2 regions of the Exiguobacterium sp. FSL W8-0210 genome follow, and region 2 is predicted to be linked to the other one. Evidence: a T-box and tRNA genes for the amino acid it is inferred to sense, from the RefSeq annotation. Region 2 holds a T-box; the other holds one or more tRNA genes.
What was found. The T-box of region 2 lies ahead of leuS (leucine--tRNA ligase). A T-box ahead of a tRNA ligase gene usually reads a tRNA of that ligase, here a tRNA-Leu.
Positions count from the first base shown of each region.

Region 1 (8,751 bases), 580 kb from region 2:
CATTGAATGTCGTCAACATCGCTGCCGTTTGTTGGACTTCAACGAGTCGGTTCGCAATCGTCTTACGACGGCGTGACATCTTGATTCGCTCTTCCGGTTTCCCAGGAGCGGCTGCAGGTGCTGGTGCCGGTGTAGCGGGTTTCGTAGGAGCCGGTTTTGCTTGCTCACGTGGTGCTACTTCAAACGTCGCGACGTCTTGGACGCGGATGCGACCAAGTGGATCTTGTGTTGCCACTTGTGCTAAATCAATTCCTTTTTCACGAGCCAGTTTACGGGCAGCAGGTGAAGCAATCGGACGATCCGCAACAGATGTACTTTCAGTCGCTGCCACAGCCACTGGTTGTTCCGCTTTTTCTTCTGCTTTTGGTGTCTCTTTTGGAGTTTCTTGTACTGGTTCTGCCGCAGCCGGTTTTGGAGCCTCGCCACCAGCAGAGATGATAGCAATCGTTTCCCCGACGCGAACTGTATCTCCTTCAGCAGCCATCACTTCCGTCAATGTACCTGCTTCTTCTGACGGTACTTCGATGTTGACTTTATCTGTCTCGAGCTCAACGATGGCTTCCCCTTTTTCCACGTGATCACCTGGTTGTTTTAACCAAGACGCCACCGTTCCTTCTGTAATTGATTCGGCAAGTTCTGGTACTTTGATTTCCATCGTATTCTCCCCCTATGACTCGATTCTATCTTAAGTTATGATGTGTGATTCGATACGTGTGATGGTGCTGTTGAAGTAGAAACAGTCGCTGTGAGTGCATCATTGATGATACGTGCCTGCTCTACTTTATGACCTGACGGGTCACCTTCCGCTGTACTCGAACGGCGACGACGCCCGATGTAACGGACGGTTTGGATGCCGTTCGGTGCAACTGTCTCAAGTCGCGGTTCCATGAAGGACCACGCCCCCATGTTTTTCGGTTCTTCTTGCACCCAGACCATCTCTTCGACGGCTTCATAGCGCGCAATGACTTCTTGTAAGGCTTTCGCCGGGAACGGATACAACTCCTCGACCCGGACGATCTGTAGCCAATCGAGATTCTCATCTGATTTCGAAACGGCTTCCGCTAGATCGATTGCCATCTTCCCAGAACAGAACACAAGACGTTTAACACGATCTGGTGCTTCTCCGAGCCCTGATTGTTCGATGACACGTTGGAAACTACCTTCCGTCAACTCAGAAACATCGGATGTCGCAAGCGGATGACGCAAGAGACTCTTCGGTGTCATGACGACGAGCGGTCGGACTTCCTCTTTCCCGAGAATCGCTGCTTGTCGGCGCAACAGGTGGAAATACTGGGCTGCGCTCGATACGTTCGCGACCGTCCAGTTTTTCTCACCCGATAACGTCAAGAAGCGTTCTAAACGACCACTCGAGTGTTCTGGTCCTTGCCCCTCATAACCATGCGGAAGCAACATGACGAGACCTGACGTTTGTCCCCATTTCGCGCGGCTAGCTGAGATGAACTGGTCGAAGATGACTTGACCTGAGTTCGCAAAGTCCCCATATTGCGCTTCCCATAATACAAGTGTTTCCGGAGCGAAGACGTTATAACCGTATTCAAAACCAAGTACACCTGCTTCAGACAACGGACTGTTGTAGACCGAGAATGATGCAGTTGCCGTTGACAAGGCATGGAGTGGCGAGAAGCCTTCTCCTGTTTTCACATCATGAAGATTAATGTTCCGTTGTGCGAACGTTCCCCGTTCAGAATCTTGACCGCTCAAGCGGATGGGTGTTCCATCTGAGAGGATCGAAGCGAACGCCAACGTTTCGGCATGTCCCCAGTCAATTCCGTTCTTCGTCGAGAACGCATCCGTCCGGCGCTTCAGGACCTTCTCAAGTTTATGGAACACTTGGAAGCCATCCGGCCACTGTAATAATTCTTCATTGTACGCCGTCAATGTTTCGATCGAGACCCCTGTCTCGATTGTCGGAACGCCTTTAAAGACGACGTCCGGCATGACCCCACCATACTCTTTCTCGACGTTCGGTACTTTTTCGCGCGCCGCTTTCATTTGGTCATTGATTGATGTTTCAATCGATTGAATTTCGTCAGCTGTCGCATCCCCGCTCGCGACAAGTGTTTTCCCGTACAAGACACGAATTGGATCATGTTTATGAATCAAATCGTATAAGACCGGGTTCGTATTCATCGGTTCATCCATTTCGTTATGACCAAAACGACGATATCCGATTAAATCAATCATGACATCCTTCTTAAACGTTGCCCGGTACTCGCTCGCGAGCAACGCGACTGCGAGACAGCTTTCCGGCTCATCCGCGTTGACGTGGAAGACTGGGATCTCGTAACCCTTAGCCAGATCACTTGAGTAGCGCGTCGAACGGGAGTCCGTCGGCTCCGTCGTGAAGCCGATCGTGTTGTTCGCGATGATATGAATCGTTCCGCCGGTGTTATATCCTTTGAGATTCGCTAAATTCAATGTTTCAGCCACAATTCCTTGACCTGGGAACGCTGCATCACCGTGAATGAGGATCGCAGCAGCTGCTGCTTGCTCTTGGCGTGGTGCTCCTTTTTGTGAGCGATCATCTTGTGCCGCACGTGTGAAGCCTTCGACGACTGGGTCGACGAACTCAAGGTGCGACGGATTGTTCGCAAGCGTCATCCGCACGTTACGTGTCTCTTGCTCGAGTTTTCGATTTAACCCGAGGTGATACTTCACGTCGCCCGTCCAACCGTATGTGATCCCAATCGAACCTTCAGATGGTACGAGGTCGTGGTTCGGTGCATGCTGGAACTCAGCAAAGATCATTTCATATGGCTTCCCGAGTACGTGCGCCAAAACATTCAACCGTCCACGGTGTGCCATTCCGATATTGATCGTCTCCGACCCGTTCGAGATGAGGTGTCCGACGATCGTGTCGAGCAACGGCACCATCGCGTCAAGTCCTTCAATCGAGAAGCGTTTTTGACCGACGTATGTTTTGTGCAAGTATTTTTCGAAGAGATCCGTTTCAGCTAAGCGTTTGAACAACTGTTTCTTTTGTTCAGCGTCTAGCGTCGCTGTCAAAGCACCTTGCTCGATTTTCTGACGAAGCCATTTCTTTTCATCGAGATCGTCGACATGCTGGAACTCAACTGCGGCTGCTCCCGTGTACTGCGCCTTTAAGTGTTCAATGCCTTCAAACGCGTCCTGTACACCAGTTGGTGGTTCAGGACAGACGAGTGAGACTGGCATTTTTCGAAGATCTGCCTCTGTCAATCCGTACTGACTCAATTCGAATAGTCCTGTTTCTCGCGGATGGTCCTTCAGCGGATAGATATCCGCCGCAAGATGTCCTTTTGCACGAATTTGTTCCGCTAAACGATTCGCCGCAAGATATTTTTCGAAATCTCCTGTCTCGACTTGCATCGGTACGACTGGTTCCGTCACAGGTGCACCATGCTCTTCGAAATAAGCACGTGTCTCCTCATCAACGGATGTCTTGTCTTCTAAAAAACGCTCGTACAATTCAATGATGTAGCCAAGGTTTGGTCCATAGAATGCTTGTTGATCTTGCTCGTGGCCTGCCATGTACGGTTCCCCCCGTTTCTATATTTCTCCCCACACATCCAGTGGATACTCGATGTGTTTCCAGCCCTCTACCTGTTAGCGCTTTCAAAAGGAGTTGCATGAATGAAACGCTGAACGTCATGAGAAGGAATGATCGTGTCATTCTTCCATGAAAGTGCCTTCGTTACTATATTACTACTCTTTTCCTGTGTGTGCATTTCGAATTCCCAAATTCTCACGCTTAAATGTATAAGTTTTTCTTATGAGCACTTAGTCAGTTATTTATGATTCGTTAAAAAACCGGCGTATCCGCAGTTAGATACGCCGGTTCCATCATAAGACTTTACTAAGGAACGATTGCGTCCGTTCGTGTTGTGGAGAATCAAACAATGCTTGTGGTACGTTCTCTTCGACGATATAGCCACCATCCATGAATAAGACGCGATCTCCGACCTCACGAGCAAATCCCATCTCATGGGTCACGACGACCATCGTCATGCCTTCAAGGGCAAGTTGTTTCATGACGGCAAGCACGTCACCGACCATTTCCGGGTCGAGCGCTGACGTCGGCTCATCAAATAACATGATTTTCGGGTTCATTGCAAGCGCGCGGGCAATTGCGACCCGCTGTTTTTGCCCCCCAGATAATTCACCTGGATAATTATCGGCTTTTTCCCGTAATCCGACTTTATCGAGGAGTTCAAGCGCCCGCTGTTTCGCCTGTTCTTTATCCGATTTGCGCACTTTGATCGGTGCAAGCGTGACGTTTTCTAGCACGGTCTTATGCGGAAAGAGATTAAAATGTTGAAAGACCATCCCGACTTCTTCCCGGACCTTGTTGATATCGACCTTTGGACTCGTGATGTCGAAATTATCGACGATGACCGTACCACCCGTGATCTCTTCCAATCGATTCAAACAGCGTAAAAACGTACTTTTCCCAGATCCCGACGGACCGATGACACAAACGACTTCTTTTTCGGCTATCGAGACGTTGATGTCTTTTAAGACTTCATTCGAACCGAAGGATTTTTTTAAGTTCTTCACTTCAATGATACTCATCGTAATGTAAACCTCCGTTCCAAGAACTTCGCCACTAAGGACAAAAGATAAATGATGACGAAGTACATCAATCCGACGACGGACCAGACGATGAAAGGCTCAAACGTCGTCGATTGCTGAACTTGACCTTGTTGCGTCAAATCAGCGATGCCGATGATCGACAGCAACGAGGTATCTTTTAAGCTGATGATCGATTGGTTCGTAATCGTTGGTAACATCCGCCGGAATGCTTGCGGTAAGATGATCTGCACCATCGTTTGACGCCCTGTCATCCCGAGTGAACGTGCAGCTTCTGTTTGTCCTTTATCAATCGACTGGATACCAGCTCGAATGATCTCTGCAAAATAAGCACCGGCATTGATTGCGACCGTCAGTATCCCTGCATACATCCGGTCCATCGATAACCATTCGAGCGAGTTAAGTCCAAAATAGATGAAGAATAACTGAACGATGAACGGCGTTCCGCGAATGACATCAATATAGACAATCGCGATCCCGTTTAAGATTTTTGATGGTGATAACCGCATCAATGCGACGACTAAGCCAATCAGAAAGCCGACGATGACCGCGATGATGAAAATATACAATGTGACTTGAAGCCCTTCCAAGAAAAATGGAAATGCGGTTTTGACCACTTCCATTGGCTATCCCACTCCCTTATCGCCTTGCGACTTATTTCAGATACGTGTCAACGATTTTATCGTATTCACCGTTTTCTTTCAGATTCGCAAGCCCTTTGTTGATTTTCTTCATCAGATCCTCGTTCTCACCTTTTAAGACAGCGATCCCGTAGTTGTCCCCGTTGAGACGGTCTCCGACAAGTTTTAATCCAAGGTTTTGTTGTTTGTTTGCATATGAGATGACAGGATAATCTTCAATCAAAGCAGCAGCGTTACCGTTCTTCACTTCTTGGAACATCGCTGGGCTGTCATTGAACTGTGTGACCGTGAAGCCCAGTTTGTCTGCGTTATCCGTTGCATATTTCGCACCCGTCGTTCCCTTTTTGACGGCTACTTTTTTCCCTTTTAAATCGTTGACGGATTTAATACCATTCTCATCTTCTTTGACGACTAGAATAAGACCAGCTTTGAAGTATGGATCCGAGAATGTGACGACTTTCTTCCGTTCTGGCGTAATACTCATACCAGCAATGGCAACGTCCAATTGATTTGCTTGAAGTGCCGGAATAATGCCGCTAAAGTCCATCGCTTCAAATTGAATCTTGAAGTTCTGATCCTTCGCGATTGCTTTCATGAGATCGATGTCGATTCCTTTGTACGTATCCCCGTCTTTATATTCGAATGGTGGATACGTGACGTCAATGCCGACCTTATACGTCTTTCCTTCAGACGACTCTTCTTCTTTCGAACCGATGCTACATGCACCAAGTACGAGAACACAGCTCATCAAGAGCGCTAGCAAGATACTCCCTTTTTTCATGTTTGTTTCCCCTCTCCTATGTGTTAAAGATTGTCTACTTCACTTAGTACTTTCCCTGAAGAGTACCCTCTTTAAAACGTATTTTACCAGAAAAATTCTAAAAAGATAAATATTTCTGAATTTTTATTCGTTGTAATCGTTTTCTATTCAGCAACAAAAAAGAAGGCAACCCCTTGCTGGGATTGCCTCCTTCAATCATTTATGCCGCCGAGAGGACTTGAACCTCCACGGTGTTGCCACCACTAGATTCTGAGTCTAGCGCGTCTACCAGTTCCGCCACGACGACGTTGATTTATGATATTAATATAGCGGGTAACGAACTGAGTTGTCAATCATTTCGCAAGATGTTGCGAACGAACTTCTTGACGACATCATCATACAATGCCGGATCCTCAAAATAGGCCATCGCATGAGCGGCATTTGGAATGACGACGAGCTCTTTTTCCGTTGGACAAGCTTCATACAGCTCATATACCATATCTGTCGGTACAAACGTATCCGCCCCACCATGGATGAACAAAATCGGTACCTGTGCTTTTTTGACTTGTTTCAACGCTGATGCTTCACGGAACGTATAACCTGCCTTTAGCTTCGTCAATACGCTCGTCATGCCTAAGAACGGAAAGTGTGGTAGTCGATACATCCGCTTCATCTGATACGCAAGGACAGCATTGACGGACGTATAGGCACAATCAGAAATGATTCCTTTGATTTGTGGTGGGAGTTGTTCGCCACTCGTCATCAATACGGTCGCCCCTCCCATCGACACCCCATGCAAGAACAGTTTCGCATCCTGTCCGATCCGATCAATCAGATAGTTCGACCAACTGAGACAATCTTCCCGATCATGCCATCCGAATCCGATATAGTGACCGTCACTCATTCCGTGTCCACGATTATCGGGCATCATGACATGGAAACCGGCCTGATGGTACAGATAGGCGAATCCGGCTAAATCCGTTCCGACGCCTCCGTACCCGTGCACGAGAATGACGATCCGATCTGACGGAACAGGTGACGGAAGAAAATGCCCTCGTAACGTCAAACCATCTTTCGCTTCAATCTCGATCCGCTCGAGCGGCTGCTCCTTGATCCAGGTCTGTCCAGGTTGCATCAATCGGACCATCTCATCACTCAAATCCCGATTATTCGATAAGAAAGGCTTCGGATTCGTGGCGATTGCCATCTCATAAAAATAATAACTCGCTGCTACTAATCCGGATCCGATGACTCCGATTCCAATTTTTGTTCTGCGACGCATCTGCCCCACTCCTTCTTTCAGTTATAGCTCGATCTTCAGTTGAGCAGCATGGTCATCCTCTTCATCCTGCAAGACTTGTTGACGTAATCGTTGTTCTTGTTGCTGACGCCGGTAGGCAAATTCCTGGACAAGCTCTGTACCCGTGAATCCATCTTCTACGAGTTCGCTCAATAATTCCGTTTCTGTCTCGACGACCTCCCCCGGACGTCGCATGACGAGAACATCTCCGACTTGTGCAATCAGCAATTCATCTTCTAGACGAAGTGCATCGTAAAATGGTTCCGGTAACGTCATCCGACGTGTCTCCGGGTTGATATGGACGCGTTTATAAACGCCTAATGCTTGAAACTTACGACGTGCCATTGCGTGCTCTCCTTTTTAGTTGAACGTCAGATCGATTCGTGAATCTTTCCCTTGAATACGAATCGTCCCCGTCGCTCCATTGATTAACGTCAACTGTGGCGGTTGATGACCGATGTCAAGATCATATAAAACTGGTAAGCCCGTCTCATCCGCGAGATATTGATATACGTCTAGCCATGTCAGGTCTTCTATAATCCTTGCAGACGTACGGCCAAATAAAAAGCCAGCCGCATGGTCGAACCACCCAGCATACGCCATTTGTCGCAGCGTCCGGTGTACCTCTGCAGAATTCGCTTCAGACACCTCAAAGTACCAGAGTATCGGTTCTCCGTTGATCTCTTCACGCTGGAAACGCTGCACATCTCCATACGGTGTTCCAATCAGATGGCGAATCGTCTCCAGACACCCACCAAGTAACCGTCCGGTCACTTCTGTTCGCTCATCAAGTGCTTTCCATTCCGTCGCTTCCGTTAGCTGAAATAACGAACCTGTTGGACGTTCTTCATCAGTCCACTCGGGTTGATAACGATCGGAAGCCCATTGTGTGACGGTTCCTCCAGTTGGCGTCGCGAGCACCCGTCGCCAGGCACTTGTCGTCTCGTCCCATTCTTCACTCCGAAGCTCAACGAAATTCGGACCATGTGCTGTCGCGATTCCCGTCTGAAGCGTCAGACTGAGCAATAACGTACTGATATCGGAATAGCCAAGCAACCATTTTGTTTGGTAAGTAGCTAGCGTCAACTCGGGTAAAAGATCAATGGCGCGTTCCCCGCCAAATGGCGGGATGACGGCATCAATCGTCTCATCCGTCATCATGTGATTCAATTCTTCGGCGCGTTGTTTGACCGGTGCACTCTCAGCAAGTTGATGCGACCAAATCGTTTCGCCTAAACGGACGTTCATTTGCCGTGCTTGTACCTGTTCAACTGCTTGTTCGACCCATTCCTGTTGCTGTTCACGTAATCCGGAGGAGGGCGCCGTCACTCCGATCGTTTGACCTGTCCAACCTAAAAATGGATATTTCATGGTGACCCCCTATAATGTCATAGTGTGAAACTATCTTCTCGTCAAAATATGAGTTCATTATACCGTTCTTATGCCGCATTACCAACTTT
Region 1 is NZ_JBBOUK010000001.1:1,739,733-1,748,483, forward strand. It holds gene odhB (2-oxoglutarate dehydrogenase complex dihydrolipoyllysine-residue succinyltransferase) at 1-655, opposite strand, end outside; gene MKY22_RS09275 (2-oxoglutarate dehydrogenase E1 component) at 691-3,531, opposite strand; gene MKY22_RS09280 (amino acid ABC transporter ATP-binding protein) at 3,844-4,572, opposite strand; gene MKY22_RS09285 (amino acid ABC transporter permease) at 4,569-5,213, opposite strand; gene MKY22_RS09290 (transporter substrate-binding domain-containing protein) at 5,245-6,012, opposite strand; tRNA gene MKY22_RS09295 (tRNA-Leu) at 6,215-6,298, opposite strand; gene MKY22_RS09300 (alpha/beta hydrolase) at 6,341-7,273, opposite strand; gene MKY22_RS09305 (hypothetical protein) at 7,295-7,636, opposite strand; gene MKY22_RS09310 (S66 family peptidase) at 7,652-8,662, opposite strand.
Region 1: it encodes a tRNA-Leu, which carries the amino acid that the T-box ahead of leuS (leucine--tRNA ligase) is inferred to sense. The anticodon was not compared.

Region 2 (8,751 bases):
CTTGCGATCTCTGGCGGCGGACGTTGTAACGTCACGAACCGAAAACCACTCGATGAACTCGTCCAGTCGATTCCAGGAAACGGACGTTTCCTTTATAGTGCCTTTTCTCAATTCAATAATGAATCGATCATCGAACTCTTCGAAGGGTTTGGTGTCGCCCTCAAAGAAGAGGACAATGGACGGATGTTTCCTGTCTCGGATAAAGCAGCAGATGTCGTCCGTGTATTGATCGATCAAATCCGCGCGCATGGTGCCGAGATTCAAACAGACGCGCAGGTCGCTACGCTCGACTTCCATCCAGACGGTTCTTTTGCAGCTGTCATCTTAGAAAATGGCATGCGTCTTGAAGCAAAAAGTTGCATCGTTGCAGTCGGCGGACAATCCGTTCCACATACCGGTTCGACAGGTGACGGCTACCCGTGGGCTGAAAAGGCGGGTCATACGATCACGGAACTCTTCCCAACGGAAGTTCCGATTTTGTTAGGTGATACGTTCATTCATGAAAAAACATTACAAGGGCTGTCGCTACGTGACGTCGCCTTAACGGTCCACGGCAAAAAAGATAAAGCAATCAAAACACACACGGGTGACTTACTCTTTACCCACTTCGGTTTAAGCGGTCCGATTGCTTTACGCTGTAGCCAGTACACGATCAAGGAGCGCAAACGTTCGAAGGAGACGATTGTCCATTTATCAATCGATCTCTTCCCGGACGAATCACTCGGTGCGTTAACCGAACGCTTCCAAGCCGCGCTTGCAGCAAATCCCAAGAAAACGGTACGCAACGCTCTCCGCGGCTTCGTGCCGGAACGTCTGCTTGAACTTTTATTTGCTCAAATCGGCTTTGGCGATGAAGTCTGCACACAAGTCAAGAAACAGGACTGGACGGACTTCTTGCAAAAATTAAAGCGATTCCCACTTAAAGCAACGGGAACGCTCGACTTTGATAAAGCTTTCGTCACGGGTGGTGGCGTCTCAATCAAAGAGATTGATCCAAAGACGATGATGTCGAAAAAAGCGGAGCGGTTATTCTTTGCCGGGGAGATTCTTGATATCCACGGCTATACAGGTGGTTACAACATCACCGCTGCATTCGTGACGGGTCATTGCGCCGGTAGTCACGCCGCAGAGATGGCACGTGATACTGTCTTTTAATATGAACAAGACCCGATTCTTCTGCTTAGCAGAGGAATCGGGTCTTGTTCTGTCAGGATTTAATCAATCGGTGTAAACGATCGGCTTGAGAATTTATCCGTGACGACTAATGCGAACAACTCATTATCTTGCACGAAAATCCCTTTCGAACCATATACTTTCGGACTGGCTGTCTCGCCCGTGATCGTTTTGTCCTTTCGATCGATCGAATAGAGATAGAGCGCTTCTGAATCGAGTGTGTAGATCCGACCTTGTCGTTCAGCAAGACCAATCGGACGGAACTCGGACTCGAACGATTTCTTCGCATCACTTCGCATCCCACTCGCCGCTTCAATCTTCTCACGTTTGATGACTGACAGATAAGGCGGTTTCTGTTTTTTCTTCAATGCACGTTTTTTCTTTTCCGAGGCGTCAGGATCAATCTTGATCTTATCCTCTTTCATCGCGAAATAAGTCACCTCGACTCGTCCCAGTGCTCGAATATGATTAATCGTATAGAATTCTTTTTTCTTCGCATCATATCCAAGACCATGGAAACTATCCCGTATCGTCGTTCCTTGTACTTTTTCACGTTTTTCTTCGCTCCAGACACCGTCTTTTCGCGTAATCGTGACCAGAATCTGATTCGACGTCAATAGCGCGACTGTCTCCCCGTCAACGAGCGTCATACCGTCTAAACCAGCGAGCAACAACTTTCCTTCTTCTAACTGGAAAGATGCGTTGATGCGTTCTCCGGTTCCACTGATTTCAAAGAAACGATAATCGTCTGTGACGACGAGGTACGAACCAATGGAATCATCATATAACATGTGTTGGACATTTTTGATTAATGGCTCTTCCGGGTTCGGAATAGCTGAAGGCGTTTTCGGTGGCACCTGTTTAACGGCTGCCTGATGCTTTGATTGCGTCTCGATTTTCGCGAACGTTTCTTGAATACGTGATAACGTCTCCGGCTTCGAGAAGACGAGCAGTACGCAAAGGATCAACCCCGAAACGACAGCAAAAATCGTTGTATAGACTATATAAGATCGTTTCATTGATGGTACTCGCCTTTCTTTCTCGGTTTCTGATTCAGTGTAGCAGAAGGTCGTTGAAAAAAAAAGCGGACTTGCGACGGAAATGAAGAAACCCCCTCCATTCGCATCAAACGAATGAAAGGGGCTATGGATTAGTTTGCCACGATATTGATTAATTTTTTCGGTACGACGATGACTTTACGAACTGTTTTGTCGCCGATCCATTCTTGTGTCTTTTCATCAGCAAAGGCAAGTGCTTCGATTTCTTCTTTTGTCGCATCGATGTTGATTTCGATTTTCGAGCGAACCTTTCCGTTCACTTGAATGACGAATTCCATCGTATCGCTGACGAGTTTCGATTCATCGAATGTTGGCCATGCTGCATACGTCAATGTCTCTTCAAATCCAAGTTGTTCCCAGAGTTCTTCACCAAGGTGTGGTGCGACTGGCGTTAACAATTGGATGAATCCACGAAGGAAGTGACGTGGAAGAACCGGCTGTTTGTTTGCTTCGTTGACGAAGACCATGAGTTGCGAAATTCCGGTGTTGAACTGGATGTTCGCGAAGTCTTCCGTGACCTTCTTGACTGTCTGGTGGTACGTCCGCTCGAAGTCAGCATCGACTTCTGTGACGTCCTGAATGTCTGCTGTCCGTTCGAACAAGCGCCAGACACGATCGAGGAAACGACGCGCCCCGTCAAGACCGTTCTCCGACCAGGCAACTGATGCATCGAGTGGTCCCATGAACATTTCGTACAAGCGTAATGTATCCGCACCATGCGATTTAACGATTTCATCCGGATTAATGACGTTACCGCGTGATTTCGACATCTTCTCGTTGTTCTCTCCAAGAATCATCCCTTGGTTGTACAACTTCTGGAATGGTTCTTTTGTTGGTACGACGCCTGCATCATACAAGACTTTATGCCAGAAGCGCGCATACAACAAGTGGAGAACGGCGTGTTCCGCACCACCGATGTAAATATCGACTGGAAGCCAGTATTTTAATTTTTCTGGATCCGCGATCGCCTCTTCATTGTGCGGATCGATGAAACGGAGATAATACCAGCAGCTTCCGCCCCATTGTGGCATCGTATTCGTCTCGCGACGCCCTTTCATTCCTGTTTCAGGATCCGTATAATCCAACCAGTCTTCCGCAAGCGCAAGTGGTGATTCGCCTGTACCAGACGGTTTGATTTCCGGAATGATTGGAAGTTCAAGCGGTAACTCCTCTTGACTGAGCGTCTTCATCGAACCATCTTCCATATGAACGACTGGAATCGGCTCGCCCCAATACCGTTGACGACTGAACAACCAGTCGCGGAGACGATACGTGATTTTCTTACGTCCGACTTGATTCGTTTCGAGTTCAGCAATCATCGTCTCGATTGCTTCTTGTTTTCCAAGACCATCAAGCATATGCGAGTTGACGTGTTCGCCCTCTCCTGTATAGGCTGCTTCATCGACGTTTCCACCCGCGACGACTTCAACGATTGGCAAGTCGAATTGTTTCGCGAATTCATGATCGCGCTCATCGTGTCCTGGGACCGCCATGATTGCACCCGTTCCGTACGAAGCAAGGACATAATCAGCGATCCAGATTGGAAGACGATCACCTGAGATTGGATTGACGGCGAAAGCACCCGTGAAGACGCCTGTTTTTTCCTTCGCTAAATCCGTCCGCTCGAGGTCCGACTTCGTTTGGACTTGCGAAATGTACGTATCGACGGCTTCCTTGTGATCCGCTGTCGTGATGTCAGCTACGAATGGATGCTCCGGCGCAAGCACGAGGTACGTCGCACCAAAGATTGTGTCCGGACGTGTCGTAAAGACCGTGACTTGTTTTTTGTGTCCATCAATCGTGAAGTCGATTTCAGCACCTTCTGATTTTCCGATCCAGTTCCGTTGCATCTCTTTGACAGAATCCGGCCAATCGAGGTCATCGAGATCTTCAAGAAGACGATCCGCATATTCCGTGATTTTCAAGACCCATTGACGCATCGGGACACGCACGACCGGATGATTTCCGCGTTCAGATAATCCGTCGATGACTTCTTCATTCGCAAGAACGGTTCCGAGTGCTGGGCACCAGTTGACCGCGACTTCGTCCACGAACGCAAGTCCTTTTTCATACAACTTCGTAAAGATCCACTGTGTCCATTTGTAGTACTTCGGATCTGTCGTGTTGATTTCACGATCCCAGTCATAGGAGAATCCAAGTTCTTTCAACTGACGCTTGAACGTCTCGATGTTTTTCGCTGTGAATTCACGTGGGTCATTCCCTGTATCGAGGGCATATTGCTCTGCTGGTAATCCAAACGCATCCCATCCCATCGGGTGAAGGACGTTATATCCTTGCATCCGTTTCATCCGTGCGAGGATATCCGTTGCTGTGTAGCCTTCCGGGTGACCGACGTGGAGACCGGCACCTGACGGATACGGGAACATATCAAGGGCATAAAACCCTTCTTTTTCTGGATCTTCTGTCGTGACGAAGGCGTTGTCTTGATCCCAACGCGCCTGCCATTTTGGTTCGATTTCGCGATGATTGTACGGCATGTCTTTTCCTCCTCTAATCTAAAAAAACCGGTCCTCCGCCCCTAGGAATAGGGACGAAAGACCGGTTTGGCTTCCGCGGTACCACCCACGTTGTCTGTCTATGACAGACCGCTTGATTCACGGATAACGGTGTGAAAGACCGGATTCGCTACTACGACTTCACGAATCGTGCTCCCTGACGAGTTCACGGTTGTTACCGACTGGTTCGCACCTTCCACCAGCTCTCTTGACGGCACCTTTCCCCTACTACTTCAGTTCCATGCAATTGACTATCTTTTCCTAGTGTAATCTGTTTCTTCCTCAAGCGTCAACGCTTCCGTAAAATTTCCTCGATTTCTGCATGCGATCGTGCTACATGATCCGCTTGTTCTAGACGTTGCATCGGCATCCGATCATCGAGAAGCGCAATCACTTCCATGCCTGCTGCTTTTGCGCCGATCATCCCGTTTGCAGCGTCTTCAATGACGAGACAATCTTCAGGCGCGTGCCCGATTCGTGATGCTGCAAGATGAAAAATCGCAGGATCAGGCTTTGAACGCACGACTTCTTCTCCACTGACGTAATGCTTGATTGGAAGCTTATAATGACGGATGACGCGTTCGATTTTTTGAAGCGAACTCGAGGAGGCAATCCCGATATCGTAACCAAGAGACGCCGCTTGCTCGATGACTTGTTTGACTCCCTCTTTTAAACCACATTCCTCCGGTTTTGCATGAATTTGAAACAACCGATGTTCTTCTTCTAGTAACGCACTAGCTGTTTCTTTTAGCTGATGCTGGGCGACAAGCTCTTCCCACATCTCATCACCTGTTTTTCCCATAAACGTCGCATACTGAATCGGATCGAGCGGAATCGATAACGTTTTGAACATCTGCTGATGGACCTCGAAGTAGCGAATTTCACTATCTAAAATGACCCCATCCATATCAAAAATAAGACCTCGTTTTTTCAAGACACATCCCCCTCAATTGATCTATCATGATTTCAGCATATCAAAAAAACGACTACACGATGTAGTCGTTTCGCCTTCTTCATTTAGTTACTGTTTAACTTGTCGCCATTTGGACACTGGTTTGTCGGTAAGCTGGAAAATAATCCGAATCAGCATCTGACCCGTATCGTACACATAACTGATCGTATATGGCTGGTTGAAGAATCGATTTTCCTTGATGATACTCAAATAAACGATACCCGGTGTAACGGCATTTACTCTCAAAGAGACTATCCCGTTCTTGATATCCACCCCCGAGATGTTGTTCGACGAGACCGCGTGCTTTCGCCTGAAGAATCGCTTCGTACTCGAGTCGCTGATTCGGGAACATCTTCGCTTCGTCCCGCTTACACCCAATCAAATGACCGTGGGCATATTCTTTTCCAAGCAATACGAAGTATCCACCAACAGGTTCTCCGTCGATTTCCGCAATCAGTAACAATGGCTCACAGAGTGGATTTGCTTCAAATAATTGTTCAAAATAACTGTCCGTAAAATAGTAATGAGTCGAAGCATTCTTTCGGTCCATCGTTTCATGATACAACGCTACAAAGACAGGTAGGTCATCTCGTGTTCCTGTTCTAACGGTTAAAGGAGAGGCAAGCGATTTGCGAATCATACTTCTCGTCTTCTTATGAAATGTCTGCATGATGTCCTCTATTGAAGGGCGTAAATCGATACTCGTCGTATGACGGATGAAGGAGACTTTCGTCCAATCCCGCATGAAGCGTTCATTACCCGTCAATGGATTAAAGCGAATTATTTCCGAGACGATCTCTTCTCGATCTGCCCATCTTTCAAACAATAAGCGTGCATGCTGCATTTCAGTCGCAGTCAGTTGACCGATGATTTCCGGTCCACCATAGCCATACGGCGTGATGAGATCTGAATAAGGCGTATCAAAAATCCGGCGCTTTAAAAAGGGATAGAACAGTGTTCCTGCATCACCTTCATAACGGAATAGCACCGCTTGCTCAGACGGTCTAGCGTTGAGCGTGACATATTGGTGACTGTAGAAGATATCAAGAGGCTGTTGCTGTACGTGTGTCGTCCAAGTTGCGGCATCTGTGATGAATTGACACCTTTCCATTCGTGCACCTCCAGTCAAAAAGAAGCAACGTTCATATGACCTTTCTTTTTCAAGTTCTTGATTAAAAAGTACCCGTTTCTTTGCCGAAATATTCCATATTATTAAATGTTTATTTTATGATTTTGGAACTAATGACGTAACAAAAGACAGCGGTCATAATGTCCGCTGTCTTACAGATGATGTTCATGATGTGATTTTTGGAATGGCACGAAGGAAGACGACGCCCGCTAACAGAATCAATCCAATCAATGTCAAGAAGACCGCTGACATACCGGATACATCGTAGATCAACCCTCCAACGGTCGGACTGATCATTCGCCCCGCTGAAGCAGCAATATTGACGTATCCTTGGAATTCTCCTTCTTTTCCGATTGGCGCGAGTCTCGCTGCCATGGCAGGAACCGCTGGCCAGATGAACATTTCACCAATCGTCAGGATGATCATCGCGACGAGGAACATCTTGAATCCTCCTGCGAACGGAACGATCAGATAAGACAAGAGGAAGATTCCTGTACCGGTCATCAATTGTCGCTTTAAGTCATCTCCAAACCAACGAAGAATTGGTGTTAGTAAAGGTTGTGCGAACACGATGAGTGCTCCGTTAATCGTCCAAAGAATCGAGTATTCGGAAATCGTGACACCGAGCGATTTCGTGTGTACAGCAAAGGTTCCTTGCCACTGTACATAAACGAACCAAAGTAAGGCATAACCAATCGAGACGAGCAACATCGTCCGTGCCGCACCGCGTGCAAGGGGTGTGCGTGTCGTTTCGATCTCGTCATGGGTCGCATGCATCCGAGCCGGTGCCTGAATCCAGGACAAACCGACGAACAAAATGATGGCAAAAGCGATGTAGAGGACAAGATTGGCGATGAAGATGTACTGAATCGAAAAGGCAGCGATTTGACCGCTGACAGCTGTCCCGAGCGCTACACCAACGTTTTGTGCGACATAGATCGCATTAAAGGCACGACGCCCGCCTTCAGGCCAAATGACACCCGTCATCGCGTAGATCGTCGGAAAAACCATCCCACCGACGAATCCAATCAATCCAAGCATCGCGACGTATCCGAGGTACGTCTGATGAAACAGCAACAAGCCGACAGAAGACAGGACAAGTCCGATGACACTGATGACAAGCGTCTTCTTGCCACCGAGACGGTCAAACGCTTTTCCACCTAAGTAGTTTCCGACGATTGCTAAGGCCGAGTTGACGAACAACGCCATCCCTGCTTTTGTCATCGACTCTCCTAAATATTCATGAATATATAATGTATTAAACGGCCATAAAAAAGAGGATCCCGTCGTATTGATGGCCATCGCAAGGACGAGGATCCAGACCGCTTTTGGTAATTTTGGCATACCTGTGGTCCTCCTATTTCATTCTCAACCTTGCCACTTTACGCAATCCGTCCCCTAGCTGTCAAGCCACTTCGCTTTTCGTCAACGAATCAAAAAATGATATAATGCAGAAAGAATCTTGCACATACTGAACCATTACTAGAAAACAGACCATAGGAACAGGAGTCTATGCCATGTCACTTGCCCGTGTACTACCTTATACGAAACAATTACTCGAGTCCGTTATCGAACCCGGAGACTGCGTCGTCGATATGACTGCCGGAAATGGACATGATACACAGTTTTTAGCAGAACGCGTCGGTCCAGAAGGAAGGGTTCTTGCGTTCGACGTCCAGGCACAAGCCATCGAGGAATCGACGCGACGTCTCGACGAAGCCGGAATGTTAGCACGCGTCGACCTTTATCATGAAAGCCATATCCATGTCGGTGCCCGTCTTTCGGACAAACAACGTCCTGTCCGCGCCGGTGTCTTCAATCTCGGATACCTGCCTGGAAGCGACAAATCAATCACGACGACCGGAGAAGAGACGCTTGAAGCACTCGATGCCCTCCTCCCAGTCCTCGCTCCCGGCGGTCTTG
Region 2 is NZ_JBBOUK010000001.1:2,321,769-2,330,519, forward strand. It holds gene MKY22_RS12155 (BaiN/RdsA family NAD(P)/FAD-dependent oxidoreductase) at 1-1,155, shown strand, start outside; gene MKY22_RS12160 (hypothetical protein) at 1,215-2,192, opposite strand; gene leuS (leucine--tRNA ligase) at 2,324-4,729, opposite strand; T-box leader at 4,776-4,998, opposite strand; gene MKY22_RS12170 (HAD family hydrolase) at 5,037-5,681, opposite strand; gene MKY22_RS12175 (peptidoglycan bridge formation glycyltransferase FemA/FemB family protein) at 5,776-6,810, opposite strand; gene MKY22_RS12180 (MDR family MFS transporter) at 6,994-8,172, opposite strand; gene MKY22_RS12185 (class I SAM-dependent methyltransferase) at 8,325-8,751, shown strand, end outside.